3 regions of the Halomonas sp. ATBC28 genome follow, and region 2 is predicted to be linked to each of the others. Evidence: predicted binding sites of a transcription regulator. Region 2 holds the regulator's gene; each other region holds the start of a gene.

Evidence for each region. The regulator FNR, encoded in region 2, switches genes on or off when oxygen is low (the NO sensors DNR and NnrR bind a similar motif). The targets are predictions, from matches to a motif close to TTGATNTANATCAA.
Region 1: the regulator FNR is predicted to act here: its motif matches at 3,162-3,175, upstream of E0L35_RS24835 (DUF2933 domain-containing protein).
Region 3: the regulator FNR is predicted to act here: its motif matches at 4,128-4,141, upstream of yegQ (tRNA 5-hydroxyuridine modification protein YegQ).

The regions. Positions count from the first base shown of each region.
Region 1 covers NZ_VCQL01000042.1:2,458-7,796, forward strand. Annotated here, with positions in the region: gene E0L35_RS24815 (cytochrome c biogenesis protein CcdA) at 1-614, shown strand, start outside; gene E0L35_RS24820 (YCF48-related protein) at 638-1,504, shown strand; gene E0L35_RS24825 (cytochrome c) at 1,557-1,967, shown strand; gene E0L35_RS24835 (DUF2933 domain-containing protein) at 3,338-3,514, shown strand; gene E0L35_RS24840 (hypothetical protein) at 3,555-3,899, shown strand; gene E0L35_RS24845 (APC family permease) at 4,120-5,339, shown strand, end outside.
Region 2 covers NZ_VCQL01000004.1:144,380-149,718, reverse strand. Annotated here, with positions in the region: gene E0L35_RS05700 (sulfite exporter TauE/SafE family protein) at 1-445, shown strand, start outside; gene hemN (oxygen-independent coproporphyrinogen III oxidase) at 524-1,957, shown strand; gene fnr (fumarate/nitrate reduction transcriptional regulator Fnr) at 2,042-2,788, shown strand; gene ttcA (tRNA 2-thiocytidine(32) synthetase TtcA) at 2,781-3,701, opposite strand; gene E0L35_RS05680 (DNA polymerase III subunit epsilon) at 3,964-4,617, opposite strand; gene E0L35_RS05675 (DUF294 nucleotidyltransferase-like domain-containing protein) at 4,623-5,339, opposite strand, start outside.
Region 3 covers NZ_VCQL01000007.1:62,781-68,119, reverse strand. Annotated here, with positions in the region: gene thiE (thiamine phosphate synthase) at 1-378, shown strand, start outside; gene E0L35_RS09580 (LysR family transcriptional regulator) at 375-1,295, shown strand; gene E0L35_RS09575 (DoxX family protein) at 1,374-1,811, shown strand; gene E0L35_RS09570 (class III extradiol ring-cleavage dioxygenase) at 1,904-2,641, shown strand; gene yegQ (tRNA 5-hydroxyuridine modification protein YegQ) at 2,634-4,025, opposite strand; gene E0L35_RS09560 (DMT family transporter) at 4,166-5,041, opposite strand; gene E0L35_RS09555 (D-alanyl-D-alanine carboxypeptidase) at 5,130-5,339, opposite strand, start outside.

The DNA.
Region 1 (5,339 bases), on a different contig from region 2:
TACAGGAAGCGGATAGACGAGAGCGTCTTCGGGTATTAACCCAGTCAATGTGGTTCGTGCTCGGTTTTTCAACCGTTTTTTTGATGCTGGGAGCCAGTGCCACAGCCATTGGTCGTCTGCTGTTGGTGTATCGCCAAGAAGCAAACCTAGTCGGTGGCCTTATCGTCATCCTGTTTGGTGCCTTCATGACCGGGCTCATGCCGTGGCGCTGGTTTCAGCAAGAATGGCGGTTTATGGGTCGACTGAAGGACGTCGGCGGAAGCCGCAGTGCGGCTTATCTGCTTGGTTTAGCGTTTGCATTTGGCTGGACCCCCTGCATTGGCCCGATTTTGGGTGCCATTCTTACCGTCAGCGCTTCCACGGCCAACGCCTGGAGCGGCATGGCGTTGCTCGGCGTTTATTCTTTGGGTCTGGGTGTGCCCTTCATGCTGAGTGCTATTTCGCTCGATCGCTTCATAAAGCACCAGAAATTCCTGCGTCGCTGGGGGCATTTCATACATATAGCGGCTGGGTTGATCATGATTCTGATGGGTAGCTTAATGATCACAGGCAAACTATCCGAGCTGTCATATTGGTTATTGCGTACTTTCCCTGCCCTAGGTGTTATCGGCTAATCGTTATTTAAGGAAATATTGAAATGCACATGATCGTGAGTCGTTTTTTACGTGTCTTCTTACTGACAGGCTTGGCCGCAGTCAGCTTTGGCAGCGCCATTACGGCCTTGGCAACTGAAGAAGGGTTGCTTGCACTGCAATATGACGTAACAGGCAAACGACTGTTTAAAATTGAGGCTAACCAACTATTCCAGCGTGCCGATGAAGGCATGACCTGGAATGCGATTCCCTTGCCCGAAGACGTGAATGAAGGCCAGTTGCGCGCGGTATCGGTCCCCTCCACTGATCCGCAAGCGCTCTATATCGCAGGCCCCTCAATCGGGGTGCAGCGTAGCACCGACAATGGAGAAACCTGGCAAGAGCTTAGCGCTAACCTACCTAGCCGAGAGGTTACTGCGCTAGCTGTACATCGCCGTCAGAACGAAACACTTTATGCGGTAATTGAAGAAGACGGCATCTACCAAAGCGAGGATGCTGGCACCACCTGGAAAAAAATGGACAGTGGTCCTTCACAAAAGATTAACCGACTCGTCCACTCTGACATGGAAGGCAGCATGCAGACCGGCTGGCTCTACGGGGTATCGGACGATGCGGTGCGTCTATCGATGGACTGCTTTTGCGGTTGGAGACCGACCGGAGCACTTGATGCTGGCAGCGTCTATGATGTGGCTTATAGCCTTGGCAACCCAAAGCGAGTCTATGTGGTTACACAGCAAGGACTATGGCGTAGTGAAACGGGTGGTCAAGAGTGGCAACAAGTAGCTGGTGACGGCACAGAGCTCGTTGCACTCACACTCTCCGCCAAAGACACTCTCTATGGTTTAAACCAGAAAGGGGAACTTCTACACAGTGAAGACGAAGGCCAATCCTGGACTTATCCCGATGCGTAAGCACTGTTTTTTCACTGCCTCATGGCTGACGCTAATGGTTGTGGGGCACGCCATGGCTGAGGACCGTCCTTTTTCAAGCGATACTCCTCAGCTGGAAGACGGAAAAAGAGTTTACCGACAATACTGTGCTAGTTGCCACGGTACACAAGGCGAAGGCATGCCCAACTGGGAAGAGCAAAATGCTCTAGGCGAGTTACCTGCTCCACCACATGGGCCAGAGGGCCATACCTGGAAACACTCTGATGCCATGCTCTACCGAATTATTGCCGAGGGTTGGCGCGACCCCTGGAATAAAACCGATAGGCTAACGATGCCAGCGTATCAGGAAGTTTTGGCTCCCAGCGAGATACGAGATGTGGTGAATTATCTCAAGACATTATGGACACAAGAGCAAAGGCGTCACCAAGCAGACGAAAGTATTGAGAACCCCTTTCCAATACAAACTGGAATACCCCCAGAGTAAATAATAGTGTCTATGCCCTATAACAAATTTTCTTAGTCACCTTATGGGTCACCACACTGTTAGCTACCGTCTCAACCGCCCACTTGTGTTATTAAGTAGAAAACAACCTCTTGGTCCTTTTAACTCCGACAAACCTGCTCCCGGCGAATGCTAGCCCTTACTTAGAAAACCAACTTCGCATTGTCAGCGAATAAATATACACTTTAGCGAATCTCAAATGTTTATGTTGAGACATGGAAGTTAACAAATTTCATATAAAATAAACTTATTACCTAACGACTGAGGCGCCTTCAGGCTTAGTAAGATCGACTGGCTCACTTCACAATAAAGTTTTCGTCGCGCCACATATTTGATCTGAAGGCTGTGGAAGGGAGTTAGATTATTATGTTAGGTAAGCAATATAGTGTTAATAAACAACTAAGAGGTTCATAACGGTGACAACGACCCACTCCAGCGCTCGCGCTTATGGTTGCAAACAGGAGAGTACATATGTCCGTTTGGCTTGTAGATCGTTGACCTGCTCGTGCACATGGGCCTTAGGTGAACGTAAACCTGCTGACTTCGCGATAAGAGATTGACGCGTTTACAGAGCAGGAACATGTCGATACGATTTCCCAGGGATATCTGGGCTATGAACGTATTGGCGGCTATGAAGAGCTTCATGAGCACCTGGGAGTTAGCGTTTCAGACCCTAATGCGACCACCTATCGCCCTGTGCTGGCAATTTTTGCCACTGCGTTACTCATCGATTTTTCTGCCAGTTGGGAGGTTCAGTGCATAATATTCACTGCACGCGTGCTAGAGTATGCCGTAGCCACAGCGATCATACCCCCGGGTCTGCAAAAGCTGCAGGGCGTAGCGAGCTTTAGCGCCATGTTTCTCAACTATGACCTGCACGCCCAGCGCCAAGTCCCCTTCAGTTACGTTTACCTTCACGCCTAGATACTTCCGAAGCTACTAATTGCTGGCCGATACGCTTATCTGGCTGGCTGCGCCACTGGCGCTATTCGTTGGCACCGTGTGACAGGTTCTGTCTTTAAAGCGATATACCTCGATAAACGTGAGCTCAAGTGCGCCTGTGTCGGCAACAGTAATACCCATTAAGCTTTGTATCGCTCACCGAAAACCTAATGATGATGGGAATGAGGCTATGGATACCGCTTGGGTAATTATCGCCTACTTTTTGCGAGGCGCTTGATCAGGATCATATTTCCCTCCGATGCTGTTCAGGTTGCGTTCAGACAAATCATCCATGCTGTTATTGGGGTTATTTATTTGATTTTTCCCAAACCAACGGCCTTAACTGCTGTTGGCTCTTTGGGCGAGTTACTGAGGTGATTATGAGTAACAGTACAAGTAGTCGTTTGCTGATGTTGTGGGTGCCACTTGCTGGGTTTGTCATTTGGGCGGGATACCTGATTGGAACCGAGCACCGTCTCCACCTATTTCAGTTCTTACCTTTCCTCTTTTTGGCAGCATGCCCACTGATGCATATTTTCATGCATAAACACCACGGCGGTCATAAGGACAAAATAGACAAGGACTGAACCACTCTATATATACATGTACGCGCCTGGGAGAAAGACCATGAAAACGACACAACAAGAGCACCGCTTGGGTGTTTCCAAAAACACACTGGTGACTCGGAATTTAAAAATCAAGCCTAGTAAATCCAAACGCATTGAAGAAGCGCTGTCAGATATCGACCGACTCTATGGAATGGATAAGGTGGTCTACAACGAGAAAAACCGAAATATCAGCCTTGCTTACGATGCGCTGAGGCTCTGCATCGATGACGTTGAAAAAATTCTCAAGCTCCATGACATACAGGTCAGCGCTGATCGGTGGAACCGCTTTAAGAAGGAGTATTACCGTTTCGTCGATCAGAACGTTAAAGACAACGCTAAACAGGAACCTTGGAGCTGTCATTAATAGTCATAACGGCTACATGACACAACCAGGAGCAAGACTAGCTAGTTTAGGGTAAGAGCTGCTTGCCTGTGGCCTCGCAAAATCAGACCTTCCGTTAGTCATTTGCCATGTGGCTGCACATAGGTTCTATATTTAATTTATATAGCATCAAAAAACACCGCACAGGAGTCCTCGGCAGTTATTGCTGCTGTGGTTGCCGTTAATACAAGGAGTCGCTTTCATGGTTGGGCAGGATAGAACGCCACAATATAAAGAAAACAGTCTTTCGTTGGTCGGTGCCGTTGCATTAGGCACCGGCGTGATGATTGGGGCCGGTATTTTTGCGCTAACCGGCCAAATGGCCGAAATGACTGGTCGGCTATTTCCTCTAGCCTTTCTGGCCGCTGCCGTCATTGTCTCTTTCAGCGCTTATTCTTACGTTAAAATGTCCAATACCTTCCCATCAGCAGGTGGGATTGGCATGTATTTACAGAAAGCGTATGGCCCGACGCTTCCCACCGCCTTTCATGCCCTCCTGATGTATTTTTCCATGGTGATCGCACAGAGTTTTTTGGCGAGAACGTTTGGTTCCTACACGCTTGAGTTGTTTGACCTGGGGGATCGTTCACTATTTGTGCCCCTACTCGGGGTTGGTTTACTGCTAATAGCCTTTTTGATCAATTTATCCGCCAACCGCTTGATCGAGACCGTCGCCTCGGTGCTCGGATTTATCAAAATAGGTGGCATTATAGTGTTTGGTATTGTCGGCGTGTTTATTGCCGACTCCATCGAAATGGGTGCTGGCAACGATGCACCTACGCCTACGATAACGGGCTTTTTAGGTGCTACGGCGCTCGGCATACTGGCATTTAAAGGCTTCACGACGATTACCAATAGTGGTTCGGAGCTTAAAGATCCTAAGCGGAATCTTGGCAAAGCTATCACGATCTCGATTGCGCTATGCGTGGTGATCTATGCCCTTGTCGGTTTTGCCGTTGCCAGCAACCTATCTTTGCCTGAAATTATCGAAACCCAAGACTACTCCCTGGCCGCCGCTGCCCGTCCCGCACTGGGTGAAGCGGCAGTTGCGTTTACCGTCATTCTCGCCATGTTGGCAACGGCGGGCGGTATCATCGCCAGCGTCTTTGCCGTTTCACGCATGCTCGCCATGCTGACAGAAATGAAGCTGGTTCCTCACCGCCATTTCCACATGCCCGGCAGTGTACAAAAGCATACACTGGTGTACACCATCGTATTTGGCTTAGTGCTCACCGCTTTTTTTGACCTGAGCCGCATCGCAGCATTAGGCATCATTTTCTACCTGATCATGGATATGGCCATCCACTGGGGTGTGCTTCGTCATCTCAAGGACAGAGTGGGGGCTAATCCTGTTATTCCTAGCATTGCCATACTACTAGATGCTGTCGTGTTAATCGGCTTTTTATGGGTAAAAGCCATCTC
Region 2 (5,339 bases):
TACGGCACGCCTGCTGCTGCAGATATTTGCCGCGCTGATGCTGATCTTAATGGCACTGTATATCGCCAACTGGTGGAAAGGGCTGCTCAAAATTGAGGCCGTTGGCCGGCGACTATGGCGCTTTATCGAACCCGTGGGGCGTCGCTTGATGCCCGTAGTGCATATTCCCCAAGCCTTCGCCCTGGGAGCGCTCTGGGGCTGGCTCCCCTGCGGGTTGGTCTACTCCATGTTGGCCTGGAGCTTAGCGATTGCCGACCCGCTTCAGGGCGCTCTACTCATGGGCGCCTTTGGGCTTGGCACCCTACCTGCGCTGCTTGCCACTGGCCTGGCTGCCCGCCAGCTCAGCCATTTGATACGTCACCCCGCGACCCGCAGCGTGGCAGCGCTGACAATTATCGCTTTTGCACTGTGGCAACTGTGGACGCTTTCGGTACACAACCTCTAATAGCATGACGTGGCTCAACATTTACCTCCTAACCACGGGTTAGGCTAGCGGCATTTCCTAACGTCGGAGCGCCCCTTCATGCCCGTTCATACCCCTGCTGCCTTGCCTCTTGCACCCGCTGCTGCCGCAGCCCCTATGCAGCCGGTGTGGGACGAAGCGTTACTGCGTCGCTACGACACCAACGGCCCACGCTACACCTCCTACCCCACGGCGCTGTCGTTTCACGACCAATTTACCCCTGGCGACCTGACCCAGGCATTGGAGCGCAGCAATGCCAGTAAGCGTCCGCTCTCTCTGTACGTTCATGTGCCCTTCTGCCGCAAGATCTGCTTCTACTGCGCGTGTAATAAAATCGCTACCAAAAACACTGCCCTTGCCGAGCCCTATATAGCCCGGCTTGACCGTGAAATGGTGCTGACCGCACGCCACTTGGATACATCACGACCGGTGGAGCAGTTGCATTGGGGCGGCGGCACGCCGACATTTCTCAGTTTGAACCAGATGGGCGACCTGATTGATCGACTGGATGCACGTTTTGGTCTTTCATCGTCTGCTGATCGCGATTACGCAATTGAAATAGATCCTCGCGAAGCGGATGTGTTTACGCTGCGCCATCTCGAATCCCTCGGCTTTAATCGCATCAGCCTGGGCGTGCAGGATTTAAGCCCGCTGGTGCAGAAAGCGATTAACCGTATTCAGCCTCGGGTACTTACCGAAACGCTGATGGAGGAGGCGCATCGCCTGGGCTTTCGCTCGCTCAATCTCGACCTAATTTATGGCTTGCCATTTCAGACTGAAAAGAGCTTTGCCAACACCCTACGCCAGGTGATCGAGCTCAACCCGGCGCGCCTTTCTGTGTTTAATTACGCGCATATGCCCGAGCGTTTTGCCCCGCAGCGGCGCATTAATGTCGATGACTTGCCAGGCGGAGAAGAGAAGCTAGCGATTCTGCGCACCACCATCGAAATGCTCACCGCAGCTGGCTATGTGCATATCGGTATGGATCACTTTGCCCGCCCTGACGATAGCCTGGCTATTGCCCAGCGCGAAGGCTCGCTGCAGCGCAACTTCCAGGGCTACTCCAGCCATGCTCAGTGCGACTTAATCGGGCTTGGCGTATCGGCGATTTCGCGCATTGATGACGTCTATGCGCAGAACCCGAGCGATCTGGCAAGCTACGAAGCGACGCTGGATCAGGGGCAGCTTGCCACCGTGCGTGGCATACGCTTAAGTGATGACGACCTGATCCGGCGGGACGTGATTGAGCGGCTGATGTGCGATATGGGCATTGACCTGGCCGCCGTTAGTCAACGCTGGAACATCGATGCCCCCCGCTACTTTGCGCCAGCGCTTGAGCGCCTGCAGAGCGCCGAACAGGATGGCCTGCTGACCCGCCGCGGTGATCAGCTTAACGCCACGCCGACGGGGCGGCTGCTGATTCGCCATATAGCAATGGCGTTTGATACCCATCTTTCCGGGCAAACGGGACAACAGTATTCTAAGATTGTTTAATCACCTTATTGCAGGCATGCTAAAGCGACTATAATAAGTAAGGATTTTCTAATTGATAAGCGGGACCCTCTCAAGGAGCAAAGCATGTTGGAACCCATGAGCCGTCGGCGCTCGCTACTCCATGAAGCTCGCTGCCAAACCTGCAGTTTGAGCTCACTGTGCCTGCCACTTGCCCTTGAGCTGGACGACGTGGGGCAGTTCGACGCCATTATTCGTCGTCGCGCGCCGCTGAAAAAAGGCGAACCGCTGTTTCGTCAGGGCGACACCTTTACCAGCGTTTACGCAGTCCGTTCGGGCAGTTTGAAACAGATCACCGCCGAAGGTAACGGCAGCGAGCAGTTGACCAATTTCTACCTGCCCAGTGAATTGGTGGGGTTGGATGGCATTGACGAAGAGCATTACCCCGGTAGCGTTATCGCCCTGGAAACGACCACCGTCTGCGAGATTCCTTTTGACCGCCTGGACTTACTCTCGGAGGAGCTACCCGAACTGCGTGGCCAGCTTTATCGTAGCATGAGCAAAGAGTTGCGCGATGACCGGCGTATGATGCGGCTACTTTCGCGTAAAACCGCCGATCAGCGGCTAGCAAGTTTTTTGATTACCCTCTCGGATCGTTTTCGTCGCCGGGGCTACTCGCCTTACAGCTTTCGCCTCTCAATGCCCAGGGCTGATATCGGCAACTACCTGGGCTTAGCGGTGGAAACGGTCAGCCGCATACTAAGCCGCTTTCAGCAGCAGAGCGTGGTGGCGGTCTCCGGGCGAGAGGTCAACATTCTCGATATGCCGCGCTTGATTACCCTCGCCGAAGAGGAAGAGCAAACAGTTAGCTGACGTTAAAGGCTTGGATACGCCCCGCCAGTAGCTCTGCTTGCTTGGCCTCAAGGCCTTCAAAATCGAACAGGCTGCGGTCGGCCAACTGGGAAGGGGCAATGTTGGTGACAGCCTTGAACATGCTCTCCAGGCGGCCAGGAAACTTTTTGTCCCACTCGGCGAGCATCTCTTTGACCACCTGACGCTGCATATTAGGCTGTGAACCGCACAGGTTGCAGGGAATAATCGGAAACGCCATCAGCCGCGAAAACTCGGCGATATCAGCCTCTTTGCAGTAGGCCAACGGCCGAATAACGATATTCTTCCCATCATCGGATAGCAGCTTTGGCGGCATCGCTTTCAGGTTGCCGCCAAAGAACATATTGAGAAACAGTGTTTCGAGAATATCTTCCCGGTGATGGCCCAGGGCTATCTTATTGGCGCCAATCTCTTCGGCAAAGCCATACAACGAGCCGCGCCGCAGCCGTGAACAAAGCGCGCAGGTGGTTTTACCTTCCGGGGTTTTCTCTTTTACCACCGAGTAAGTATCGCGCTCGACAATGTGGTACTCCACGCCCTGCTTATCCAGATACGCAGGCAATACGTGCTCGGGAAAACCCGGCTGTTTTTGATCCAGATTGACCGCTACCAGCGAAAAATTGACCGGCGCATTGCGCTGCAAATTGCGCAAAATCTCCAGCATCGTGTAGCTGTCCTTTCCACCGGAGAGGCAGACCATTACGCGATCACCTTCATTGATCATTTGATAATCAATGATCGCATTGCCCACTTCTCGGCGCAGACGCTTTTGCAGCTTGTTAAATTCACGCTTCTGCTTCGCATCAGCCAGCTCAGGCTGGTCGTGCTCAGCGTCAGCTGGGGTGGCTCCAACCGTATCAAGGTGAGCAGGATCAAAGTGATCAAGAGTTTGCATGGTATAAGCACTGCCGAGGGTAGAAGGCGTGAGAGAAAAAAGTAATAACTATTCTAACAACACTCACCGCCTGACCCAACTAATCAGACGTAGCCACACAAGATATCGCAATTGGAAGTGACTATTTTGACCGCTGCACCATACCTCGGTGCGAGGGCAGCTTGGAGCGAGGGTCTTTTGTCATGGATGACAAAAGTAGCGCCCAGGGAGGGGTTCACAGCGCCCTCGCGGAAAGCTGTCCTCGCCACGACGAAAGAGACTACTATGCCACCTGCGCCATAATACGCTGCAGGCGCATATACAGCAGTGCGCTGGCGGTGGCCTCTCCAAGCACACTCTGCATGCCCATGACGGGTACTTGCCAGCATGCCAACGCCTGGGCGAAGCTGCTGGGCGCTTCGACCTCCGGGTGCAAACGGCGCAGTTGGCGCTGATGCAGTTTTGCCACATCGACCTGGGCGTTGGGCAGGGCAAAATTCAGCCGCTTACTGAGTAGTGCATTCAATGCTCCAATGCGCTTCTCTAACTGCCAGCCAACGATGGGCCGATTGCCGATAAATTCTACTAGCGCGCTCAAGTTATCACTATTTGGTGGCAGTATCTCCCCCGCCTCGCACAGCAAGTGATGACGGCGCAGCGTTGCGCTCTCGGGCTGCTTTGCGCTACCAAGGGTGATCACAAAAGCACGACTGGTATGCACCTGCTGATGGCTCAGCACCACTGCCGCCACGCTGATCACAGGTGATGATTGCGTGGGCGTTGCTGTGCAGGCGAGCGCCACCAGCTCTTCGCCCATATAGGGCTGAAACAGCCAGGCATAGGGGGAATCTGCACAACGACGCCGGTCACTTTCACGCCTTAACAAGGTGCGCAGCGAGCCGCTAAATAGCGTCACATGTCGATCTAACAGCCGCATTCCGCTCACGAATACTCCAAATGGTAACGGTGGGAAAGCCGCTGCTTAAAGTCTTTGACAATATGCATCGCTTCGCGCAGTAGGTCGCGCTCCAGGGAAGAGAGGTTCTGCACCACGACACGGTTAGCGCGTCTGCTGCTTTGGGCGTTAGTTTCTTTCGCATCCGCAGAAGTTTCCAGCGTACTTAGCTGCTGCTTGAGGCGCAGCTCAGAAAAGAGCGCCAACGCTTCGCCCAGGTCATCGGCAAAACGGCGATCCAACCGGCCGTCAGTAACCAGGGCATCCAAGCGATCAAACGTCGAGGTGGCTTTGATGCGCCGCTCAAGCGCCATGGTGCGCACACCGTGCACGATAGGGAAAATACCGCCTTTCTTGATATCGATACCGTGCTGAGGCTTTTTCAGCGAACCAAACAGCGTCAGCGGCGTCGAAAAGCGCAGCGCCGTGCGGGCAAAATAGGAAAGCAGCAGCTCATCGCCCGAGCAGCGTTCAAACAGCTCATCGCGCACGCTCTCAAGCAAGCTCGGGTTGCCCGCCACGCCATGAGCATCGAGCATAATGGCCAGCTTCATCAGGCTATCGCCATCACGCTCCCTGGCCCACTTGGCAATATTACCTTTCCATTGGGATACCGTGGCCACCCACTCGGGGTTAGACACCATAATGTTGCCGGGGCACGGCGGGTAACCAAGCTGAATCAGGGTATCGGTGAGCGTTTGCAT
Region 3 (5,339 bases), on a different contig from region 2:
GGTCAGAGCGACGCAGCCGTTCAGCAAGCGCGCCGGGTGCTAGGTGAGCAAGCGATTATTGGCCTGTCGATCAATACTATCGCCCAGCTGCAAGTCTCTCCGTTTGAGCTACTCGATTATGTCGGGATTGGCCCCGTGTTTGCCACCGAGAGCAAACAAGATCACGCCCAGCCCATCGGCTTTGGCGGTTTAGCGGCGCTGGTCAAGGCGTGCCCACTGCCCAGCGTGGCCATTGGTGGGCTGAAAGCGGATCATGCGATTAGCGTACAGCGCGCGGGAGCGAACGGTTTAGCGGTGATATCGGCCATTTGTGGCCAGCCTGACCCTTACCAGGCAGCGCGCGCTTTTCAGATTTTCCAAGCCGATTCGGCGTCATGAATCAGTTAGAGCATATCGTCGCTTTTGTGCGGGTAGCCGAGTTGGGTAGCTATACCCGCGCTGCTGAAGCGCTGGATATTTCCCGCACTCGCGTATCCCGCCAGGTCATGGCACTGGAAGAGACATTGGGCGCGCGACTGATACAACGCACCACGCGACGACTACATCTCACTGAGGCCGGAGAACGCTATCTAGTCCGCGCCCAAGGGATACTGCAAGCGCTCGATGAGGCCGCCGCCGAGGTGGGCCAAGGTACCAGCGATGTGCGTGGGCGGCTGCGCGTTAATGGGCCGATGAGTTTTGGCACCCGCTACCTGGCGCCACTCGTCGCCCAGTTTATGCATACCCACCCGGCGCTGGAAGTGCGCCTGGATTTGAACGACCGCCGTGTCGACCTGCTTGAAGAGGGTTACGACGTAGCGATCCGTATCGGCAGCCTGCCTGACTCCAGCCTGGTGGCGCGCCGACTGACGCGGTGCCGCCTACTGTTTTGCGCCTCGCCTGAATATCTTGCCAACCACGGTGAACCCGACAGCATTCAAGCCCTTGCCAAGCACCACTGCCTACGCTACCGCAGCGGCCAACAGAGCGCTGACTGGAAGATTGCCACGCAGTCATTGACGGTCAATGGCCCACTGGAAAGCAATAACGGCGATGTACTCACCCACGCCGCGGAAGCTGGCCTGGGCATCGCTCAGCAGCCCAGCTTTCTGGTCACAGAGAGTATCGCCAGCGGGCGTTTAGTGCCCATCTTGACCAATGAGCCAGCGGTACGGCTCGATGTTCATGCCCTCTACCCCGCCCGGCGCTACCTGCCCGCCAAGGTGGAGCGCTTCATCGACTTGCTCACCGAGGCGTGGGGCGATCCGCCAGTTTGGGAGCAGAACATTGGATTGTCGCCAATAACGCAACAGTGATGTGCAAAATACGCTGATTATCTCGATCTTATCCGGCTGTAAAGTAGCGTCATTAACCACTCGATGGAAGCTACTACGATGACAACGCATACTCACTCTGCCCCCTCTCTACAGCCCTCTGTACAGCACTCTTTACAACCCCAGGCCATCTCGCTACTGCGCGTCGCACTGGGTGTGATGGCCCTTGCTCACGGTTTGCTCAAGGTGTTTGTATTTACCCTACCGGGCACCGTCGGCTATTTTGAATCACTGGGTTTACCAGGGTTTCTGGCCTACTTGACCATTGCCGCGGAAGTGGGCGGTGGAGCCGCCCTGATTCTGGGTGTTTACACCCGCTGGGTGAGCCTGGCACTGGTGCCGGTACTGCTCGGCGCTGCTTGGGTGCATCTTGGCAACGGCTGGATGTTCTCAAATGCCGGCGGCGGTTGGGAATTCCCGGTGTTCTGGACGCTGGCGTTAATCGTGCAAGCGGGCCTGGGCAGCGGCCGCTGGGTGCTAAGTAACCGATTCGCCTAACACCTAAAACTATCGCCTAAAACTATCGCCTAACCCTATTGCCAGCGCTTGCTTACCGCCAGCGTTGGCCATGCTGCTGAGGAGACTCACTCATGTTACCTAGCCTGTTTATTTCCCATGGTTCGCCCATGCTGGCCCTCAATAAAACCCCGGCTCATGCCTTTCTACGCGAACTGGGTAGGCAGCTTGCGCCCAAGGCGGTGGTAGTGGTCTCAGCGCACTGGGAGAGCCTGGCGCTCAAGGTCAGCATCAGCGCCAAGCCAGAAACCATTCACGACTTTGGCGGCTTCCCACAGGCGCTTTTCGAGTGCCAGTATCCTGCCCCGGGTGAGCCGGAACTGGCTGAACGGCTGGCCGTGTTACTGGGCGCCGAGCGGGTAGAGCGCGGCCTGGATCACGGCGCCTGGGTGCCCCTTTCACTGATGTTTCCTGACGCCAATGTGCCGGTTGTCTCGCTGTCACTTCCGGTGCGCTGGAGCAATGCGGAGCTGGCCACGCTGGGCGAGCGCCTGTCGGCTCTGCGGGAAGAGGGGATTTTGGTGATCGGCTCGGGCAGCCTGACCCATAACCTGTATGAAATCATGCCCCAGGAGAGCCCTATGCCTTCCTGGGTAGGTGTATTTGCCACTTGGGTGAGCGACCGCCTTATCGCCAATGATCGTGAAGCACTGCTTAGCTGGGAGAACGCACCCAACGCGCGGGAGAACCACCCGACCCCTGAACACTTCCAGCCGTTACTGGTGGCCATGGGGGCAGGAGGTGACGCAAAACAGCTACACCACAGTGTGGAGCACGGTGTGCTTGCAATGGACGTTTATGCGTTTAGCTGATCGCTACCCCTAACGATTCAGGTTGTGCTGCTCTGGAAGGCTTGAGATCACGCATTAACAGCGCAAACTCAAGCTGTTCAGGGGTAATGCTGACCTTGGGAACGGGGATTCGCACGCGATGCCCAGAACCAGGTGCTGCGCTCTGCGCTTCACCTCGTAAGTTCTCGATATGCTCGAGCACGAAGCGGTGATTGCCACCTGGCAGCATCAGCTCCATGCCATCCCCTACTTCAAAGCGGTTTTTAACTTCTACCTCTAACCTGCCACGAGCCGGATCAAAACCCAGCACTTCACCGACAAACTGTTGGTGAACGCCGATGGAGTTCCCCTGCTCATAGCTTTGGTACTCACCGTGCACATGGCGTTGATAGAAGCCCTCGGTGTAGCCTCTATTCGCCAGGTTCTCAAGTTCATCCATTAGCCGTTTGTTAAAGGGGCGCCCAGCGACGGCGTCATCAATGGCTTGTCGATAAACTTGCGCTGTACGCGCGACGTAGTAATAGGACTTGGTGCGTCCTTCAATCTTTAGTGACGCCACGCCCATTTGCGTCAGCCGAGCCACGTGCTGCACCGCGCGCAGATCCTTGGAGTTCATGATGTAGGTGCCGTGTTCATCTTCATGCACAGGCATCAGCTTGCCAGGGCGGGAAACGTCTTCAATCAGCGCCGAAAGCTCATCTGGGCTGCCGGCCGCAGCGCTACCACTTCCTTGGGCGGCTATTAAGTCGCCCGTGTCATCGTGGGTTGCCGCTATGGTGTTGTATTTCCAGCGACACGCGTTGGTGCAGGTGCCTTGATTAGGGTCGCGATGATTGAAATAACCCGACAGCAGGCAACGCCCTGAATAGGCGATACACAGTGCGCCGTGAACAAAGGTTTCGATCTCTAAGCCTGGGCACTGTTCGCGTATTTCGCCGATCTCTTCCAGTGATAGCTCCCTAGACAAAATGATGCGGCTGATACCCTGCCGCTGCCAGAATTGGGCGGCAGCCCAGTTGACGACGTTCGATTGCACCGAGAGGTGGATAGGTTGATCCGGCCAGCGGTCACGAACCATCATAATCAAACCGGGATCCGACATAATCAGCGCATCGGGCCCTGCCTCGATCACCGGCGCCATATCCTGGAGATAGGTTTTCAGTTTGCTGTTGTGAGGGGCAATATTGGAGGCAACGTAAAACTGCTTGCCTCGGGCATGGGCATACTCGATACCACGATGTAAGTTATCAATTTTAAAATCGTTGTTGCGCACTCTGAGGGAATAGCGCGGCTGCCCCGCGTAAACCGCATCGGCCCCATAGGCAAAGGCGTAACGCATGTTCTTGAAGGTGCCTGCAGGGGAAAGTAGTTCGGGAGCTTGCTTCAGTCGTTCGGGGGCTTGCATAGACAGTCACCGTAATCAGGACGATGGCTCGCAGCGGACTGCGATGAAAGGCCAGGATTATAACCAGCCCAAACCCGCCGTTTTGGCAAGCTCACCGCTTCCGTGACCTAGATCAAAAAGTGGCGGTAGAGTGACGTCAGTTAAGCGGTAGGACGACGTTTAAGGGTTGTCCTACGGTCGTGATACGCCACCGCTAACCCGCTGCCCATTATCAAGGCACTGCCTACCCAGACCCAGAGATCCGGCATTTCGCCCCAGAACCACCAGCCCAGCAGTACCGCCCAGAGCATAGCGGTGTAATCAAACGGCGCGGCGATGGCCGCAGGGGCAAACCGGAAGGCCAAGGTGATAAAAGCGGTGGCCGCAACGCCCAATACTCCCGAGGCGAAAAAGCCTACCCAGTGCCACGGCTGGGGTGTCTGCCACACCCAGGGCAGCGTTAGCGCGGTCACCACCAGCGGCACACAGGTCATGTAAAACAGCATTGCCCAGAGGTGTTCGCGGGCGCCGTAGCGCCGGGCGGTAATCATCATCAGCGCATAGAATAGCGCCGCCCCCACCAATACCAGCGCGCCCATCTGAAACGCATCGCCGTTGGGCCGCACCACGATCAGCACCCCCGCAAACCCCACCAAGGATGCGATCAGCACCGGTGGATCAATGCGCTCACCCAACAATGGCACCGAAAGCAGGGTCACAAACAGCGGCGCCACAAAGGCAATCGCCGTGGCCTCCGCCAGGGGGAGCAGCGTTAGCCCCCATACGAAACAGACCATGGTGGCGGTATAAATCAATCCGCGCAGCAAATGGACACCCGGCCGTTTCGTACGCAGCTTGCGTAACCCACCGGCAAAATGGGCAAGCAGCGCAATCAGCGGTAGCGATACCAAGGCACGGAAGAAAATAATCTGCAGTGGCGAGTGCACTTCACCTAACCACTTGGAAACAGCGTCGCCTAGGGCGAGGAAAAGAACGCCCAAACACATGCAGAGTATGCCTTTCAGCGAGGTTGTCACCGCGATCTCCCTGTTCACTGGTCAATACAAAGTGCCAAAAAAGAAAAACCCCGCCAATTAGCCATTGGCGGGGTGATGACGGCCCCCCTTACAAGCTGGCGTTAACGACCATACAGTCCATACCTTGGGAGTGCAGCTCACGGCACGCTTGGCGAGCGCGCTGCTCGTCCAATGCCATTAGCCGGGCGCGATAAACAGGGTTTTGGCCCTCTACCGTGTCTACAGCAATGCGTCCGCCTAAAGTCTGAGCAATCCGCTGAGCCGCCTGCTGCGCCAATTGCCGTGCCTGGGCTTCACG